Regions from separate parts of the Paenibacillus sp. FSL K6-1122 genome, predicted to be linked through region 1. Evidence: riboswitches for the same ligand, from Rfam matches in the RefSeq annotation. Region 1 holds a riboswitch; each other region holds the start of a gene.
The links. A riboswitch is a leader RNA that binds a small molecule or an ion and turns the genes downstream of it on or off. The one in region 1 is predicted to bind thiamine pyrophosphate.
Positions count from the first base shown of each region.

Region 2: it holds a riboswitch for thiamine pyrophosphate, as region 1 does, so the genes downstream of both, NSQ20_RS02315 (ABC transporter substrate-binding protein) here and tenA (thiaminase II) in region 1, are expected to answer to the same signal.
Region 3: it holds a riboswitch for thiamine pyrophosphate, as region 1 does, so the genes downstream of both, NSQ20_RS04720 (ECF transporter S component) here and tenA (thiaminase II) in region 1, are expected to answer to the same signal.
Region 4: it holds a riboswitch for thiamine pyrophosphate, as region 1 does, so the genes downstream of both, thiC (phosphomethylpyrimidine synthase ThiC) here and tenA (thiaminase II) in region 1, are expected to answer to the same signal.

Region 1 covers NZ_CP150272.1:3,836,375-3,841,339, forward strand. Annotated here, with positions in the region: gene NSQ20_RS17325 (endo-1,4-beta-xylanase) at 1-1,999, shown strand, start outside; TPP riboswitch at 2,206-2,303, shown strand; gene tenA (thiaminase II) at 2,417-3,079, shown strand; gene NSQ20_RS17335 (spore coat protein) at 3,290-3,586, opposite strand; gene NSQ20_RS17340 (hypothetical protein) at 3,598-3,798, opposite strand; gene NSQ20_RS17345 (zinc-dependent alcohol dehydrogenase) at 3,830-4,965, opposite strand, start outside; gene NSQ20_RS17350 (spore coat protein) at 4,963-4,965, opposite strand, start outside.
Region 2 covers NZ_CP150272.1:487,167-492,131, forward strand. Annotated here, with positions in the region: gene NSQ20_RS02300 (ABC transporter ATP-binding protein) at 1-431, opposite strand, end outside; gene NSQ20_RS02305 (ABC transporter permease) at 469-1,227, opposite strand; gene NSQ20_RS02310 (thiamine-binding protein) at 1,227-1,517, opposite strand; gene NSQ20_RS02315 (ABC transporter substrate-binding protein) at 1,742-2,782, opposite strand; TPP riboswitch at 3,004-3,116, opposite strand; gene NSQ20_RS02320 (NAD(P)-dependent oxidoreductase) at 3,261-4,016, opposite strand; gene NSQ20_RS02325 (VOC family protein) at 4,034-4,420, opposite strand; gene NSQ20_RS02330 (hypothetical protein) at 4,594-4,965, shown strand, end outside.
Region 3 covers NZ_CP150272.1:1,049,819-1,054,783, forward strand. Annotated here, with positions in the region: gene NSQ20_RS04705 (radical SAM/SPASM domain-containing protein) at 1-570, shown strand, start outside; gene NSQ20_RS04710 (pectate lyase) at 918-1,586, shown strand; gene NSQ20_RS04715 (copper amine oxidase N-terminal domain-containing protein) at 1,768-2,721, opposite strand; TPP riboswitch at 2,887-2,997, shown strand; gene NSQ20_RS04720 (ECF transporter S component) at 3,227-3,820, shown strand; gene NSQ20_RS04725 (ABC transporter ATP-binding protein) at 3,821-4,965, shown strand, end outside.
Region 4 covers NZ_CP150272.1:748,839-753,803, forward strand. Annotated here, with positions in the region: gene NSQ20_RS03465 (alpha/beta hydrolase) at 1-223, opposite strand, end outside; gene NSQ20_RS03470 (IclR family transcriptional regulator) at 583-1,326, shown strand; TPP riboswitch at 1,476-1,589, shown strand; gene thiC (phosphomethylpyrimidine synthase ThiC) at 2,007-3,791, shown strand; gene NSQ20_RS03480 (hypothetical protein) at 4,154-4,930, opposite strand.

The DNA.
Region 1 (4,965 bases):
GGAAGGCGCATATGGACAACTGCTCACAAAGCACTTTAACAGCTTGACCGCAACCTACGAGATGAAACCGAAGTACATGTCTCCTTCCGAAGGTGTTTATGAGTTCGAGGCAGCCGATCAATATGTTCAGTTCGCCGAGGAGCATGGTATGGGCGTACGCGCACATGCGTTGTTGTGGCATATTGATGCAGCAGAGTGGATGTTCAAGGATCCTCAGGGTAACCCTGCGAGTCGAGAATTACTACTTGCCCGGATTCAGGATTACGTTGAAACCGTCATGACCCGATACAAAGGTAAGATCTATGCCTGGGATGTGGTAAACGAGGCGATTGCGGATAGCAATGGTGATGCCAACGGTTTACGTAAAAGTCCCTTTTATGAACTAATTGGTCCGGATTATATTGAGAAAACCTATGAATTCGCTCGTGCAGCCGATCCGAATGCCAAATTATATTACAACGAATACTTCACGGAAATCTCTGAGAAAAGAGAGCATATGTATCAGTTGGTCAAACGACTGAAAGAGAAAGGGCTCATCGATGGTGTGGGTTTGCAATCCCACTATAACCTGGAATCCCCGCCCATCAAGGAAATTGAAAAAACGATCAGCATGTTCGCCGAACTTGGATTGGATATTCAGATCACGGAACTGGATGTGGATAGCGGAATTCCATTTGGTGAAGAGATGTCCGATGAAGTTGCAGTAAAGCAGGCGTATCGATATAAGGAACTGTTGGATTTGTACAAAAAACACAAAGACCACATTTCTTCAGTTACCTTATGGGGACTCCAAGATGAGAAGTCTTACAACAACCAGGCTATGCTGTTTGATTCAGCCCTGAAGGCCAAAAAGGCATACTGGGGACTCGTGGATGAATCCAGTTTGCCTGTGTTGACGCAGAGAGCCGTCTCACTTTCGGGTAAACCGGATATCAAAAAACAGACACAAGATCCGCTCTGGAACAAAGCGGTGTCTACTCCACTGAAGGGTGACTCTTCGGGATCAGCCAGTTTCCGCACTTTATGGGATCATAGTAACCTGTATATCCTCGTGGATGTACAGGATGCAAAGGCAGATGTGAATGACAGAGTAGATATCTTTGTTGATCTCAATAATGGCAAGACCACTTCATATGAAGCAGATGACCGACACGTAATCATTAAGCGGTCGGGCAAAGCTGAGGGTGTGGAGCAGCGTTCATATCGTGTACGCGAGACAAAAGCCGGATATCAGGTTGAATTGTCCATTCCGTGGGGTGGTATCCAAGTCGGATCAGAATATGAAGCCGGATTGGATATCCGTGTGACTGATGGCGGTTCAAGTGGGACACAACCTTATAATCCACTGTACTGGAATGATCGAACACAATCTCAGGAACAGGATACAAGCAAATACGGCGTGATTCAACTCGCCCCTATGCCCAAATCTGCACAAGCTGTGCAAGGGATTGTTCAGATTGATGGGAAGAAAGACACATCATGGAATAAGGCTGCACCATTTGAAGTAAAACGGTTGAACCAGAGCGAAGGTGCAGAGGCAGTGGCTCGCGCAATGTGGTCAGGTGAGTATCTATACCTGCTGATCGACGTCACTGATCCAAACATCATTACAGATAGTATCAACCCATGGGATCAGGATTCGGTTGAGATTTTCCTGGACGAGAATCACCAGCGCACACCGTATTTTCAATATGATGATGCCCAGTTCAGAATCAGTGCAGACAATGTGGGAACCTTTGCAGGGGGTGCCTCACCTGGACGCCTTGTAAGTGCTGTGAAGAAAACAAATAAAGGATATCTCGTAGAAGCCAGAATTCATTTACAATCATTGACGCCCAAAGCAGGAAATGTTCTCGGTTTCGAGCTCCAAATTAACGACAACCAGGGCGGAGGTAAGCAGAGCGTAGCCAAGTGGAATGATACGACCAATGAGAGCTGGAGAAATACTTCCCAGTACGGAATACTCACTTTTGTCGGAAAGAACAAACTCGGGCATTAAACCATCGGCAGTAGTTGCAAGAATAGAAACCATCATAACAGTGGCTGAAACTCAACCATTGTTGTGATGGTTTTCATCGTTTACATACGTCACCAAAGGTGATGAGGGGCGATACAATCTTCCTTGACTATATTTAACAGCCCTTGATATACTAAATGGATGTTATTTTATCTTTTATGGGAATAGGAAAGTAATCAACTACATACAACCGTTTGCGAGGGAGCCTTAACCGGCTGAGAGGGTGTTAAACCGACCTTACCTGATTTGGATAATGCCAACGTAGGGATGCAACGATGAAACACTGTACTTGGGTAGCTCATGCGAACCCCCTTGTTTTAGTGTATTTGTCTGCGAAACATCCATAGGATGTTTCGTTTTTTTGTTTTTAAATACGTACATTATGAATTGGAGGAACACATGTTGACTATTTCAGAGAGACTATATCAGGCAGCACAGCCTGTGTGGAAGGAATGTCTTGAGCATCCCTTTGTTAAAGGAATCGGAGATGGTTCCTTAACGGTTGAACAATTTCGTTATTATTTGCTGCAAGACTACTTGTACCTGTTCGATTATGCCCGCGTATTTGCACTAGGTATTGTCAAGTCGCACGACCCCAAATTGATGCAGTTTTTTAGTGAAAACGTAGATAACATCCTGAATGGTGAAATGAAAATTCATCGTTCTTATATGGAGCGATTAGGAATTACAGAGGATCATGTTTTCCAGGTAAAACCTGCCCTGAAAAATGCAGCCTATACTAACTATATGCTCTCTGTTTCCCATGCGGGTGGCATAGCAGAAGTACTTGTATCCATTCTGGCCTGCTCATGGAGCTATGCAGAGATTGGTCAAGTCCTTGCCCAAAAGCCAGGTGCAGCTGAGCATCCTTTTTACGGAGAGTGGATCACAGGATATGCTTCCTCTGAATACAACAGCAACAATCAATCCCTAGTGACGTTAACTGATAAGCTATTAGAAGGCTGTAGCGAGGGAACGTACCAACGGATGGAGGATATTTTCGTGATGTGCAGTCGCTTTGAGCTTGATTTTTGGGAAATGTCATGGAAGCTGGAGCCTTAAGTTCACTGTAGTCAATTAAAGTAGAGAGCAGCGGCCATAAACAGTCTCAGGATAGAAATAAGTAGAATACGTAAAGGAACGCTTGCAATAAGCGTGTTTCGTGACGATGCCAAAAAAAGGGCGGATAGTATCCGCCTTTTTTCATTGTTGAAATTCTTGACACAGGGACATTTTGTTCTCTGAAGTCTCTGGCTAAAATCAAAAAGGGTGTCAGGACGGAATGTTCATAGCAGTCTGAATGTTTTTCAGATCGAGCTGAATTTGCTCTGCAATATGGTAAGGGTGGTATAAACCATGCTGCACCATGTAATTTGATATCTTTTCATGAGAATCTATGGCTTCATCGAGCTGTTTCATCAAAATTTGTTTGATTTCGGGGGTGGCACATTCGGTCACAGCCATGGCGTAGTTTCTGACACCGCTCTTGGCGTTCATCAAAAAATCCATTGCGATCACGTCATCGGTCAGCGTATTAAGACCAGTCATGTGTTCTAATATTGGGTTCATTTTTTTATCTCCTATACAGTCGCTTTAGACAGCACTCCACCGAGCTCCTGAAGCTGCTGTTGTGATAAGATCGCATCTTGTTGCAAAATTTGCTTGAGCTCCGGGTCGGTTACCAGAGCTTGCATGGTCTTGGATTTAGTCATACAAACCGTCTTGAACGCAGCTATTTCATGTACCTCGAGAATCTCATGCAAAGCGTATGTGGAATCCATTCAGATTGTCCTCCCATGTATCTATTCATATTTAAGGCTTTAAGATGACTTTAATGCAATCGTCCGTTTTTGTATCGAACACTTCATAGCCCCGTTTGGCCTCGCTGAGCGGAATGACGTGCGTAACAATGTCGCCAGGGTCCACTTTGCCAGACGTAACCAACTCGTACATGTATGGCATGTAGTGAATGACCGGAGCTTGTCCGGAACGGATATTCACGTTTCGCTGCATGATATCACCGAGCGGGAATCCGTTATAACGTCCGCCGTATACCCCAGTGACTTGAATGGTGCCACCTTTGCGAACAGCCTGAGATGCAATGATAAATGCGCTCATGGTGCCGCCTTGCAGTTTCATACCGCTGGCTAGAAATTCAAGATCGCTCATCTTGCCGTCCATTCCTACCGCATCAATGACAACATCGGCGCCGCCTTTGGTCATTTCCTTGAGAGTGTTCCCAATATTCTTATCCTGTTCGAAGTTTACTATTTCCACATTGTTTGTTCGCTTCGCATGCTTTAAGCGGTAATCGACATAGTCGACGGCTATGACCCGCTTAGCTCCTTTCAGCCAGCAGAACTTCTGGGCTAGGAGTCCGACCGGGCCGCAGCCGAGCACAATGACCGTATCTCCATTTTTAACGCCGGCGTTATCTACGCTCCAGAATGCCGTCGTCATGGCATCGGCGATCAAGCTTAGCTTTTCGTCCGGTTGTTCGCAGTTTTCAGGGATCTTAAAGTGGGTAAAATTAGCAAATGGGACCCGTAAATACTCCGCTTGCCCGCCGGGATATCCGCCGGTCGTTCCGGAGTAGCCGAAATATGCGCCCATATCCCCGTGTTCGTTGGAATTGTCACATTGGCTTTCCAGCTGATTTTTGCAAAAAAAGCATTCTCCGCATGCGATGTTAAACGGGATGATTACGCGGTCGCCTTTTTTTACCTTGGTCACGCCAGGGCCCACTTCTTCTACGATCCCCATCGGCTCATGTCCGATGACATAGTTTTCCTGAAGGTTAGGGATCATCCCGTGAATAAGATGAAGGTCAGAACCGCAAATCGCGGTACTGGTGATCTTTACGATCATATCGTCCGGTTTCACAATCTTCGCATCCGGCACCTCTTTGACCACGACATTTTTAACCCCTTGATACGTTACCGCCTTCA
Region 2 (4,965 bases), 3.3 Mb from region 1:
TCTCCAGCAAGCAGTACATTGTCTTCAATGGTACGCCAAGGGAAAAGAGCGGGCTGTTGCGGCATATAACTGATCTTGCCACGTTGGCCCGTCACATTATGACCATTCATGAGCACTTGGCCTTCCTGTGGCTTCAGCAGACCGCCGATGATATGGAACAGGGTGCTTTTGCCACAGCCGGATGGACCAACGATAGCAACAAACTCGCCTTGCTCCACAGTCAGGGACAGGCCGTTCAGAACCGGTAGCTTGCTGCGCCGTTCACGGAATGATGCATGAACATTAACAACGTCCAGTGCAGGTGGAACCGGAGCAGGAGTCGTATTGGCAGGTCGATTAGGCGTAGCCGAGTTTAACTTTTCACCGTGCGTTGGCTCCACTGCGTGTGCTCCTCGTCCAGGCTGGACTTGTTCGTCCTGTTGCCGATTCATATGGTCATCACTTCCTAATATACAGATTACTTCTTTATTATCGCTTCTGTGGCCGCCAGCGCACGAGCAGCTTCTCCAGCAGGGCAATGAACAGGAAGAGCAGCAAGCTGAGCGCGACAATAATCATGATCGCCACGAATAGACGATCGGTGCGATAAGCCGACTTTTGCAGCATCATATAATAACCAATACCCTTGTCTGCACCAATCCATTCGGCGATGATGGCACCCATCACGCTATAGGTAGCGGCAATTTTGACACCGGAGAACACGGATGGCAGCGCATGGGGGAGCTCCAGCTTCCAGAAGATATGGTGACGTTTCGCACCAGCCATGCGCATATAGTTCATCATCGCGGCGTCAGTACGGGTCAAGCCATCCATGGCCGCCACTGCAACGGGGAAGAAACATACCAGGATGATCGTAATCAGCTTTGGCAACAGCCCGAATCCAAACCAGATTAACAGGAGCGGTGCGAGCGCAATGGTTGGGATATTTTGACTAAGAATAAGTAAAGGATACAGGGCTGACTTGAGAAAAGGGACTAAATGCAGCACCATCGCAATCAGTAATCCAACCGCTGTTCCAGCGGCGAATCCAATCAGCGTTAACTGAATGGTTGCAGAAGCGTGCATGCCAAGTCGTTCGGCCTGGGTTGCCGCTTCGCGGGCGATGTCGGACGGTGCAGGCAGCATCCATTTCTCAATATGGAAGAGGGAGACGGCTCCCTGCCATATCGCTATAAAGAGAATAACCGCCACAATGGGCGGCCATACACTTTTGAAATAGGCAGGCATTAGCGATACTTCTCCGTCAGGGTATCCATGCTGAAGCCAGTAGGGCTATGGGCGATTTTGATCTGGGAGATGATGCTTGGGCTGCCAGCCTCCACAAGTACCTCGTGCATTTTACGTACAACTTCCAGCAGTTCCTCCAGTTCCCCCTCCATTGTGGTGTCGAGCGCGTTCACCTGATATTTCAGGCCGGATTGCTGAATAACTTCAATGGCGCGATCAACGTAAGGATAAGAGTTCTCGCCATTTGGCGTTTTGGGAATAACTTGAATGCTAAGTAGTGTGCTTGCCATGAGAGATCACGGCTCCTTTCGTGATAAATAAAATGAACTAATGACTGTTACACTTGCCACTTCGATGACAGAATAACCTTCCAATCGCTGTTATCCCCAGATTTTTTTGATTCCCTTTCTCTAAAGGGAAAATCCGGTGATAAAGGCGACCGCTTCGCTTTTTCACGTTATTTCTGTCCTCTCCGTCATCGTGTAAATATTAAGTTCGTTTTATATGAGAAATTTTATTGGGGTAAAAACTCGTTCGTATATGCCTTGCTCACATCGATCTGTTCATCGAGCAGTTTTTTGCTAAACATCCAGTCGGTGTAGTTCTGCCACACTTTCTGTTTTTGCTCACCCCAGCGCGGGGCGTCATCTGTGTACTTGGGACTAAGCCACTTCTGGCTTGCCAGTACGAGGTCTTTGTCCAGATCCGGTACGGCCTTGATCAGAATGTTCGCTGCGTCTTCGGGATGATCAATTGCGTATTGATATCCTTCTGAAGTGGCTTTCAGGAATGCTTTCACCAACTCAGGGTCGTTTTGGATCGTTTGCTCGTTTGTTACGAGGACAGGCGTGTAATAATCCAGTGCATCTGAATAATCCTTCACATATAACATGTCGATCGGTTCCCCGCGCAGTTCGGCTTCAATCCCCGTCCAGGCGTAGAAAATCCACGCAAAATCAATGTCCCGTTTTACTGCGGTGAAAAAGTCGGCGTCACCCATATTAATGTTTTTCACTTTGGATACATCGGCTCCGTCGCCTTCCATAATGGATTGCATCACGGCTTCTTCGACTGGGGAACCCCAACCGCCATAGGTTTTACCTTCAAAATCTTTCGGTGACTTGATATTCCGATCCGCCGGAGCAGCGAAACCAGATGTATTATGCTGAATAACTGCTGCGATGGAGACCAATGGAAGACCCTGTGTGCGGGCTTGAGTTACACTCTCCTGATAACTTACGCCAAAAGGCACTTCATTGGAGGCAACCATTGTATCTGCGCCACCGGCACCTGGTTGTACAATCTCCACGTTCAAGCCTTCGGCTTTATAAAAACCTTGATCTACAGCTGCATACAGGCCGGTATGATTCGTATTTGGTGTCCAGTCGAGCACCACTTTAATATCTTTCAGGGCGGCAGTGTCACCTTCGTTGCTGCTTTCCGTATTTGTGTTGCCGTTCTGCCCAGCTGGGGCAGCTTCTTTGCCACCACATGCGGCTACAGTCACCATAAGCACGCATAAGAGCAACAATCCCATCGTTTTACGCCATTTCATCTGTGGTTCTCTCCTTCGGTATGTCCGGCCGATTGGCACGGGGTACTCCTTGGCTTCATATCCAATCATCTTGCATAAATCGACAGATTTATACCAGTTGAGATCTGGATAACGTCACTTTTTTTAGCTCTCTGGCTATATAAAAGAACATTAAAAAAGCGCCCCGTATTCCGGGACGCGTGCAGGCGTTAGAGAGGTGGCGTTCAGCCATAGGGCTGTGCCATTTCGATATACTCCGATTCCTACGCTGGCATGATCCAGATCAGGTCTAAGGGTTAGTATCTTGGTGGGATACACTCTCAGCCGGCCAATTCCGACTCCCCTGGGAAACTATGAAGTTACGGGCATTACTAGGTGTAATTATAGGCCAGCCGGTGGAACGTGTCCAGTCATGAACTGGATAGGGACACGTATAAGTTATCAAACAGGCCGTTATACATATGTATAACAGCCTGTTTGGATGTGTTATTTTCAATAATTATCGTGGGGAATCATATAAGGCAATCTGACTGAGTGCAAAAGCATCGGATTTTGGGTCATAACCTACCTGTTTCTGAGTGGTTTCCAGATTTAATCGTTTAAACCGATTATTCGAGATCCCATGCAGTATGGTGAAGGGTTCCAGATCGGTAGTTGTAATTGCTTTGAACATCAAATCACACAAGTCAGCTGGACTAATATACGCGCTCATATCCCTTGCCTCCAGCACGGGTCCGTCCGGTTGAAAATCATCATATGCACCTATACGCACCGCAACACTTTGTAAACCTTCGGTATACGCAAAATAGGAAGCGAGCGATTCTCCAAAACATTTGCTAACCCCGTACAAATTCCGTGGGCGTGTCGGCATGTCCGGATAGACCTGAGCATCAATGGGATACCCCTCAATCGTCTGTGCACTGCTTGCCAGAATGACTCTTCGTACACCTTGGTCCTTGGCTGCACGGAATACATTAAATGTGCCTTTGATATTGATGTCCAACAACGATTCATAAAATCCGGCATGCGGGGAAGGATCTCCCGCCAGATGTACAACCACATCCATGCCTTCGCAAGCATGCTGACAGGCTTCGGGGTCTGTCACATCCAGTGTCATGATCTCATGGCCTGTCCCTTGATACGTATGCAGTCTGTCGATATTCAAATCCGTTAGTCGCAGGTGAAATGTCTCTGACAAGTGTTGGGACAAGTCACGTCCAATTTTTCCGGCTGCGCCGGTAATTAAAATGTTCATGAAATCAGCTCCATTTCTTAGCGCTGGAAGAACTCAATCCATTCCTTTTCAGGTCCATAGATGAAGAAATAGCGGTAACCGTTAGGTAGTGTAATAATCTCTCCATCGATAAATTCGGCTTCGGTGGATTGAATGCGTTTGTACTCAGAATCAAGATCATCCACGTGGATCGCAAAATGGTGCACCGTACCTTCGGAAGGCAGCTTGTCGCTGTATCCTTGAATTAGCTCAATCTCAGTCTCGTTACTTCCATTGAAGCCGAGAAAGGCGAGCTGAATGACGCCGTTAGTATGGGTTACCCGGTCTTTCAATTCAAGACCAACGATCTCCGTGTAGAAACGCAGCGTGGTCTCCAGATCACGAACGGCAATGCCGACGTGGTCAATGCGCTTTTGAAAACTCACAATCAAAACCTCCTTATGTAGTGAATGTTTCTACCATTTTAAGGGATATCATAGAGCTGTACTACATGGTTGTCAAATATAGTTTTAAATTGGAAAAATCACAGTTGTTCACAGAATGTTCACTTATGTGAAGGGTTTCCTCATCTCTATAATTACGAAGGTAAACAGAGAGGATGAGAGAATTGCCAACCAGCAAGAAGGAACAAATTATTTTCGGATTAATGATGTGTATAGGAATGGTCTTGGTCATGATGTTCTTCAATCTATGGCACAGTGGGTTACTCGGCAAGATGTCCCCGCTTGAAATACTGCTTCAATTCATATTATGTTTTGTCATTGCGTTTCTGGTGGAGTCTTTCATTGTTGGTCCTGTGGCGAGAAAGATTGCATTCGCCTTGCCCTTCGACAAGTCCAACAAGATTTTAGGTGTGCTCGTCATGTCATTTTTCATGGTGATTGGCATGGTTCTGATCATGTCCATGTATGGAATGATTTCAGCGTATCTTGCAGACCAATTAAGTGGGGGTTCCATATTCCGTACCTAT
Region 3 (4,965 bases), 2.8 Mb from region 1:
CAGATGAATTTCTCCCTGCACAGCTTCGATGGGCATGAAGGTTCAACAGATCGTGACGGGTATCTGCGTCATATTTTGTCCTTTGTACACGAGGCCGTTAAGCACAATGTCATCATCTCATTCCGACTTTGGAATCTGACGCAGGATAACTTCACAAATGCTCAGATGAATCGAAATCGGGAGACCCTTGAAGTATTGGAACGTGAATTCAATCTCGACTTCCGCATTGAGGAAAAAGTAGTTCCAGGCAGTGGGGTCAAAATTGCCCCGAATGTATACCTGAATCAGGACCATGAGTTCCAGTGGCCAAGTCTGGATGCGCCTGAAGATGACGGTAAAGGCTTTTGCCATGCACTTCGCGGTCAGGCAGCTGTGCTTGTAGATGGAACGGTGGTTCCATGCTGTCTCGATGGCGAGGGTGTGATTAACCTGGGTAATGTGCACGAGAAGTCATTCTCGGAGATTATTGAGGGTGAGCGAGCGAACAATCTGGTATATGGCTTCTCCAAACGCGAAGCTGTAGAAGAGTTGTGTAGAAAGTGCGGTTATCGTCAGAGATTTGGAGCCTGATATTTTATATCAGCAAGCCAGAAGACATTCAAGATCACACATTTGGAGACAAATGTAGTGGTCTTTCTTTGTTATTGGGGATTAAGTGAGGGGTACATACGTTACAAATGAGCATACCAGAGGTTGATATCAGCATATTGTTTGAGAAACCTGATATGCAAAAAATGCCGATATGACAGGGATTGTGCGTTGTCATGATATATCTGATCTAATGATTATTCTAGTTACCTCCCTTATTTGGTAAGATTAGGTTGTAGATCGGACAGAGGTGCACCTCTGACGATCTTCCAGTACAAGCCCAGGCTGTACACTACCAAAAAACGAGAGAATAAGGGAGGAATAAAGTTATGAAAAAAATGTTGACGTTGTTACTGTCCGCTGGTTTGGTTGCTTCTATATTTGGTGCAGTTCCGGCTGCGGCTGCGCCTACGGTTGTAAATTCAACCATTGTGGTTCCAAAGGGCACGACCTATGATGGTCAAGGCAAAACATTTGTAGCTAATCCTTCCACACTGGGCGACGGATCTCAAGCAGAAAATCAGAAGCCAGTCTTCCGTCTGGAGGCAGGGGCCACGCTCAAAAACGTAAACATTGGATCACCAGCTGCTGATGGTGTTCACTGTTATGGCAACTGTAATATATCGAATGTGGTCTGGCAGGACGTGGGCGAGGATGCACTGACATTGAAGTCTGCCGGAACGGTTAACATTACCGGTGGGGCAGCGTATAAGGCTTATGATAAAGTGTTCCAGATGAATGCAGCTGGAACAATTAACATCAAAAATTTCCGTGCAGATGATATTGGCAAACTGGTTCGCCAAAATGGTGGAACTTCCTTCGCAGTTAACATGACGCTGGATAACTCCAACATTTCCAATGTGAAAGATTCGATTATGCGTACAGACAGCAGCACATCACAAGGGAAAATTACGAATACCCGTTATTCCAAAGTACCAACGTTGTTCAAGGGGTTTGCTTCAGGGAAAACGAGCCAGTCTGGGAACACGCAATATTAGACAGAAGATTGAATCGCTGGAGTTGGTAAAAGTTTAAGCTCTGCTTGTAATTTGAAGTTAAAATATAACGCCAAAAAGAGCGTTCCAAGGTCATTGTTACAATGACTTTGTGGGACGCTCTTTGTAATGCAGATGTCATAGTATAGTTCTGCTGAGCAATGTTTTATAGAGGATGCTCAAATTATTGCTCTCCCGGAACTTCAACGATGACTTTGCCTTTCTCGGGGACAACAGAACCGGTATCAATAGAGCCCAATTTGTTCATGATTTCGTAAGAGGTTTCTTCAAGCATGCGAGAGTACTTAAATGATACGAGTGTTTGACCTGCTACGGAAGGACGAGTCCCTGCTTCAGCAACGGCTTTGTTTTTAATAAAGAACAGGTCACCGATGGTTCCGGCATTTTTGCTGATGTTAGCCTGCCATTGTAGCAGTGCACTTCCATTTTTAAGGATATAATAACTGATCAGATCGTTATCCTCAACAACGAAGAAACGATCTTTTTTACCTTGCTCAAAGATGTATTCAATGGATGAATCCACCGGACCCAAAGGATTGCGAATGTCCAGACGTGCTTGTCCCAGTTCAGAGAAGCGTGGCAGATGCAGTGCGGCTTCACGCGCCACAGTCAGATCGGAACTGTTATATTCTTTTACAATCGTAGCATCGGTAGTGTAAATGTAGGCTTCCTTGGCCTTCTGGTTCCACTGCACCTTGGCACCAAAAGCTTCACCGATGGCACGGAGCGGAAGCATCGCTTTACCATTCACCAGAATCGGCGCTGAGGATAATGTCGCATTCTGACCGTTTTTCTTCATTGTTTTGCTGTTAGGTGTAAGGACATACTTATCGCTGCCTGTGCTAATGCTGATCTCTTTTGTTTTGTTATTGTAACCAAACGTATAGTTGCCGAGGAATTGAAGCTCCGTCAATGCCACGTACGTAATACCCTGCCGTATGACAACATCATATTGAGCTTGAACATTGTTAATATAAGCTGTCGGTTTAGGTTTAGTTGTTGCGGCTTCCGCCACAGTGGATGAGAGTAAGGCAGGTGCCGTGCCTGCGGTGAGTATCGAAGCGGCAAGGACCATTTTCCATGTTTTAAGCTGCCAAACAGAATTGTAATCTTTCATCACTATCAATCTCCCTTCTAATGTTTAAGACGGACTACATAACCTAAATGTTTCATATTATGGAAAGTGAACCATCAGATACTTTCCCCTGTTACCCCAAATGAAGCATGATGATTTTTCTAGGGATTGCCACAAATACCCATCTGATGTACATTAGAAGCAATGAAATAAGTGAACCGGGAGCTCAATGAAGTTGGGCTGAGAGAGTGGCCTTGTGCTGCTGACCGTACATCTGATCTGGGTAATGCCAGCGTAGAGAACATGGATTTGCGATATGTAAGGGTGAATTGTGGGAATGAACGTGGATGAACAACAGACCTCTTTGAACTGTGGTGGTGTATCTGCCAGGGCGGAGGGGGGCTGGTTGATATTCCGTATTTCCGACATCCATCCAATACATCATTGTGAAGATTGTCCACTGTGCGTGAGGCCTGCCCGGAACCGGGGAGGCTTTTTCGTTTATTTTGATAACCCCCACAGGGAACAAAGGAAGGACGTAGAGAACATGGCAACAACAGCAGGCAACAAGCGATTGAAACTAACGGATATTCTGGTAACCATCGTGATCGCAGTAGTGTTTGGGGTGATTTACAAGATATGGGGACCTACATATGACTTGATGAAACCATTTGGCGTTCATGCGGAGCAGATGATCTACGGCATGTGGTTTATGGCGGGCACGTTTGCTTTTGTTATCATTCGTAAACCAGGCGTGGCTATTCTTGCCGAAGTTGCGGCATCAACGGTAAGTGCTTTTCTGGGTAGTGAATGGGGCATGTCCACACTTGTATACGGTCTGTTGCAAGGATTGGGAGCCGAGATATTCTTCGCAGCATTTTTGTATCGCAAAACCAATCTGTTTGTCACCTGTCTTGCAGCCATAGGAGCCGCAGCGGCTTCGCTTTTGCTGGATTACCAGTACGGGTATATTGATTCACTCTCGGCCTGGAACTACACGTTATTTATCGGATTCCGCTTCATTGGAAGCATCTTAATTGCTGGAGTGTTCGCTTATTATCTCGCCAAAGCATTGGAACTGACTGGTGTAACGCGTTCGCTCAGACCGGTATCCAAACAAGATTATGAGGCGCTGGATTAGATGAGCGGAGAGGGGAATTCGCAAGCGGTAAGTGTGACGAATCTAAGATGCAAGTTCCCGGGAGAGAAAGCCTTGGTATTTCAAGGCTTGTCTCTTTCTGTGCGTCAAGGAGAGAAAGTGCTGTTGCTTGGCCCGAGTGGCTCCGGTAAATCAACGTTATTGCAAATTCTGAGCGGTCTGATACCACGTTCGGTTGAGATTCCGATGAAATGTGATGATATTCAGGTTCCCGCCAAAGCAGGAGTGGTCTTTCAAGATCCGGATACCCAGTTCTGTATGTCATTTACAGATGAAGAGATCGCATTTGTTCTGGAAAACCGAAATATTCCGCGTGAAGAGATGCCTGCTCTGATTGAATATTATCTGAAACAAGTGGGGTCATCCTTTGAACAGAATCGTGTATTGATCCAGTCCATGTCTCAGGGGATGAAGCAGCGTCTTGCGATTGCTTCGATGCTTGCCATGGACCCGGAGGTATTGTTTTTGGATGAACCCACTGCACTGCTGGATGATGAGGGGACTTCCCAGGTGTGGGATACGGTCAGACGGATCGCCAGTGACAAAACAATCATCATCGTTGAACACAAAATAAACGAGATTGTGGATATGGTCGACCGCATCATTGTGTTATCACCTGAAGGAAAGATTGTGGCGGATGGGCCAGCACAGCAGGTATTTACTCATGAACGGGAAAAGCTGAAGGCTTATGGAATCTGGTATCCGGGTGTGTGGGATGAGCACGAGCAGGCAGCTAAGCAAGAAGAGGGAAGTGCTTCTGGAGAGCTTCAAGTGTGTGTGGATCACGGCATCTCAAGTTTGGAAGCACAGCAATCGTCTGGCTTATCGGATACACCGGGTATATCCCCCATATCTCATGTCTCACCCTTATCGCCTGTATCACCCGGCTATCAGCCTGCACTGGACTTGCAGCAGTTCACCGGATGGCGTGGGAAAACACCCTTCATTCAGGTAGAACAGGCCAAAGTATGGCATGGGGATTGGATTGGTATTGTCGGAACTAATGGAGCTGGCAAGAGTTCATTGTTGTTATCTCTGATGAATATCCTGAAAACAACAGGTCATTATGAGGTGGAAGGTCAGCCTTCTGGCAAAACGGAGCAGCTTGCAGATCGAATTGCGTTTGT
Region 4 (4,965 bases), 3.1 Mb from region 1:
TGGCCTGCATCGGATTGGAGAAGACCGGCGCTACAGTAGGATTGGATAATACCCATGCGATATAACCATGCAGTGCGATAAAACAAAACAGTAGAAAAAATACAACGGAGAGCAGCAACGCTACGATAATATGTTTGAACCGAATCAGCCTCGGTGATAGGGAAGAGGGCAGATCGGACACTTTTGTTTGCAGCGGGGCTTCGCTCTGGGATGATTGATACATGAATGCCCCTCCTTTGAAGTTCAGTTGAAGATAACAACGACATGAAAAGAGAATTGCGTCGATTTCAGAGCCTGCTTCAGAGCGATATCTTAATGTAATATATCTTTATCGTATGTTCCAATATAGTCAAAGTCAATTGATTGAGGGCATTTGTTACGCAATTGTTATATAGTTCTTAAGATATATGGGTAAAATTACCTTAGTGTGTAAATTACAGGGGATTAAGTCTTATAAAAAGGAAAAATTTACACGTTTGCCTATTTTGATTTTGGCTCTTTTTGGTTTACAGATGAGACCGTTTCTCATATAATTTATGTAACCAAGTTTCATGTGATGAAACATGAGGAGGGCATTATGCCATGGAAGATCGCAAGTTAACCGTCCGGGCTGTGGAACGGGCGCTGGATATATTATTATGTTTTACCACACGCAGTGATCTGGGACTCACCGAAATTGCCAGCCAGATCGGCCTGCACAAAAGTACAGTCCACCGTTTGATGGCTACGCTGGAGGATCGAGGGTTCGTGATCCGCGATGCAGCAACAGAGAAGTACCGACTTGGCATCCGAATCTGGGAGCTGTCAGCTCATATGTCCCGCAGTGATGATCCCGCTATTCTGCTGTTGCCTGCGATGGAGCGACTGAGAGATCGATTGGGGGAGACCGTGAGTCTGTACCTGCGTGATGGCAGTGAACGGATACGGATTCAGGCTGTGCAAAGTGATCAGGCGATCCGCCGAGTTGCTCCCGTTGGTGTTAGACTCCCGCTGTCTGTGGGGGCTTCCAGCAAAGTCCTGATGGCGTTTGCCACGGACGAGGATCGTGAAGAACTGATGAACGGGCCGGAATGGCCGGTGTTTATTGATCCCGCGGTGTATTTAGCGCAGATGGGAGATATCCGGGATAACGGATATGCCACAAGTTACGAGGAACGTGAGCCGGGAGCTGCCGCGGTATCTGTACCGATTATGGATCGCAGAGGCAATATTGCAGCTGCCCTCTCGGTCTCAGGACCTGTCAGCCGACTTTCGCAGGAGACATTGCATGAATACGCACCTGTGTTGAAGGATGCTGCTACGCAAATGGGGCTCATGTTATCCTGATGTTGATGTAAGTTTTTTCTCCAATAGAGTTTGATCATTTGGAATATAAAGGTTGTTTTTATGTTCCGGTTGCGCTACTCTGTAATGGACGGCCCAGCGGGGCCAGCTTCATTGAATATGAACGGCGGCTTATGTAAGCTGCAACTAATTAACGTTACTGGGGGAGTCCGAATTGTCCGGACTGAGACGGAATCGCATGAGATTCCGGACCCTTTGCACCTGATCTGGATCATACCAGCGTAGGGAAGTAATCGGCGATATGACCACAACCACCACATGATGTGACCCTTGTAGGGCTCCGTTAAGGAGCTGCATAAAGGTGCATTATTGGTGATGGACATAAAAGTCGGTTCCTTCGGGGACCGGCTTTTTTATATACAGGGAACGGGCGATATAGCGCGGATTTTATGGGCTTCTTTTTCGATAACCTGCGGAAGTGGGCTTGGATGAGGAGGGAAGTCTTATAGATCGATGATCTGTGGCAGCCTCCGTCTGTTGTTAACTGTACATGAAAAGTGTCTCCCCTGGTCTGGTGTAGGATCGCTCTTTCTTCTCTGCATTGCGCATGATTTGGGACAGGTACGTAAGCGAGCTAATGATGAAACCAACCAAACAAGCGACGAACACTGAGGAGGAGACAAGTGAACATGAGTACAGGAAATCAAACGGGACAACAAGCGATGGAACAGGAACATAACGGTCAGCAGGTGGAAAAAGAAACAGGGGCGGCCGGACGGGTCCAGCCCTTTCCGGGCAGCCGCAAAGTCTACATTCAGGGCTCACGGCCGGACATTGCTGTACCGGAGCGTGAGATAGCCCTTCATGACACGAATACTCCCCAAGGGGTGGAGCATAACGAACCGTTGCGTGTCTACGATACGAGCGGCCCGATGATCGATCCCGCATTTCATGCGGATATCCGCGCAGGTTTGCCAGCCCTGCGCACTCGCTGGATCACAGAGCGTGGCGATGTTGAAGCTTATCAAGGCCGTACGGTTAAACCGGAGGATAACGGACTGAAGCCCGGAGGAAAGAGAGCTGGAGCCGAAGAGTACCCTGGATTACGAGGCAAACCGCTGCGAGCACAGACAGGACGCTGTGTGACTCAGATGCATTATGCGAGGCAGGGAGTCATTACGGCAGAGATGGAGTTCGCCGCTATTCGTGAAGGCGTGGAACCGGAATTTGTAAGACAGGAGCTGGCGAGTGGACGGGCCATCCTGCCGTCCAACATCAATCACCCGGAGAGTGAGCCGATGTTGATTGGTCGTCATTTTCATGTGAAGATCAATGCCAATATAGGCAACTCTTCTGTATCTTCCTCCATCGAGGAAGAGGTGGAGAAGATGACTTGGGCGGTACGCTGGGGATCGGATACCGTGATGGATCTATCCACAGGCAAAAACATTCATACCACCCGGGAATGGATTATCCGCAATTCACCTGTGCCGATTGGTACGGTGCCGCTGTATCAGGCGCTGGAAAAGGTGAATGGCGAAGCGGAAGCGCTGACTTGGGAGTTGTACCGTGACACACTCATAGAGCAGGCAGAGCAGGGCGTGGACTACTTTACGATTCATGCAGGTGTATTGCTGCGTTATATCCCTATGACGGCCAAGCGGATGACAGGCATTGTATCTCGCGGTGGGTCCATTATGGCAGCATGGTGCCTTGCGCATCATCAGGAGAACTTTTTGTACATTCATTTTGAAGAAATCTGCGAGATTATGAAAAGGTATGATGTGGCGTTTTCGCTGGGAGATGGACTTCGTCCAGGTAGTATCTACGATGCGAATGACGAAGCTCAGATGGCGGAACTGGCTACGCTCGGGGAACTGACGCAGATCGCATGGAAGCATGATGTGCAGGTGATGATCGAAGGTCCGGGGCATGTGCCGATGCATAAGATCAAAGAGAATGTGGACTTGCAGATGGAGATCTGTAAAGAGGCACCGTTCTATACGCTGGGGCCGCTGACGACCGACATTGCCCCGGGTTACGATCACATCACATCCGCCATTGGTGCGGCCATGATTGGTTGGTTCGGCACGTCCATGCTCTGTTATGTTACGCCAAAAGAACATTTGGGCCTGCCCAACAAGGATGATGTGCGGGAAGGGGTCATCGCCTACAAGATCGCAGCTCATGCCGCCGATCTGGCGAAAGGCCATCCACGTGCCCAGCGCCGCGATGACGCATTGTCCAAGGCACGCTTCGAGTTCCGCTGGCGGGACCAGTTCAACCTGTCGCTGGACCCGGAACGTGCGCTGTCCTACCATGATGAGACACTGCCGGCAGAAGGGGCCAAAGAAGCTCATTTCTGCTCCATGTGTGGACCAAAGTTCTGTAGCATGCGCATCACGCAGGACATTCGTGCCTTTGCCGCAGACAAAGGGTTGTCCGAGAATGAGGCTGTAGCTGCCGGGATGCAGGAAAAAGCCGAGGAATATCGGACACGCTCCTAAGGGAGCCAAGTGATGAAGGTTTTTTGAAGCTTTAAATTATAAATATTGATTAATGTTTGGACAAGGCCAAACCCGCTTCACCGTAACTCTTGGATTCAATCCAACTTACGCCAAATCTGAAATAGGATACCTGCGATGACAAACAGCACGCCATCAGAAAGTTTAAGATTACTAGCATGTAGAAGTGCGGAAGAACCCATACCGACTAGGAACAAGATAAAAATATATAAAAATCGCATTAATTTATTCACCTCTCTTTTTGAGTGAAATGTGTAAAAGAGAACGATTTTTATATCGTTCTCTTTTGTTAATTTAAATTTATTCTACCTTATATTACATAAACATATTTAACAAAGACTTTATTAATAATTAAAATTTTTAAGTGTACCTCTGGAATCATTATCAGCAGAGCCTGAGAAGCTAACCTCTAGAGCTCCAAAACTCAATCCTACACTGCCCGTACCTTTAATGTGGTAGTAATTGGATTGTATTTGAGATAGACCACTTTGATTTCCTTGCTTTTTATGTTCTATTGTAAAGACGGCAGAGGCAACCTGTTCTGTTATAATAATGCCCCCTTTGAGATCAGCATTGAATCCAACACCATTCTCACCAGTATATGAGAAATTACGTCCACTTCCTAAAGTTGTAAACGTAGAGTTTCCGCTATACTTGACTTTATCTTCATAATACCCAGAACCTGGAACTGTTCTCCAAATTTCTTTATCAAAAGAAGCGCCATAAGCATCAGATAAGCGCCAAAAAGGCATTGATTTCCACTTTCCTGTTAATGCAACCATAAACCGCTCACGATTATTAACATTATCAGTTCGAACTATGGTTATATAATAGTCAAATTGATCATCCTTGATATTTCCAAGTGGTCCAACCTCTCCGTTGAATTCAGGTGCTGAGGCTTTTTCATGAGCCACTACTTCAATTGATCCATCTTCTTTCGAAAGACTTTTCTTAAACTCAGGGCTCCAGGATTCTATTACTTCATAAGGAATACCCTGCTTTAATAAAGTTATATCCAATTTCACAGTTTTATTCTCTGCAGAAGCGAAAGCACTGGTAGGAATAAGTAATAGGCATAGACAGCAAACCAACAGTAACTTCGATAAACGCAATAATTTCAATGTAAAACCTCACCCTCTGAGTAATTTGTTAAATT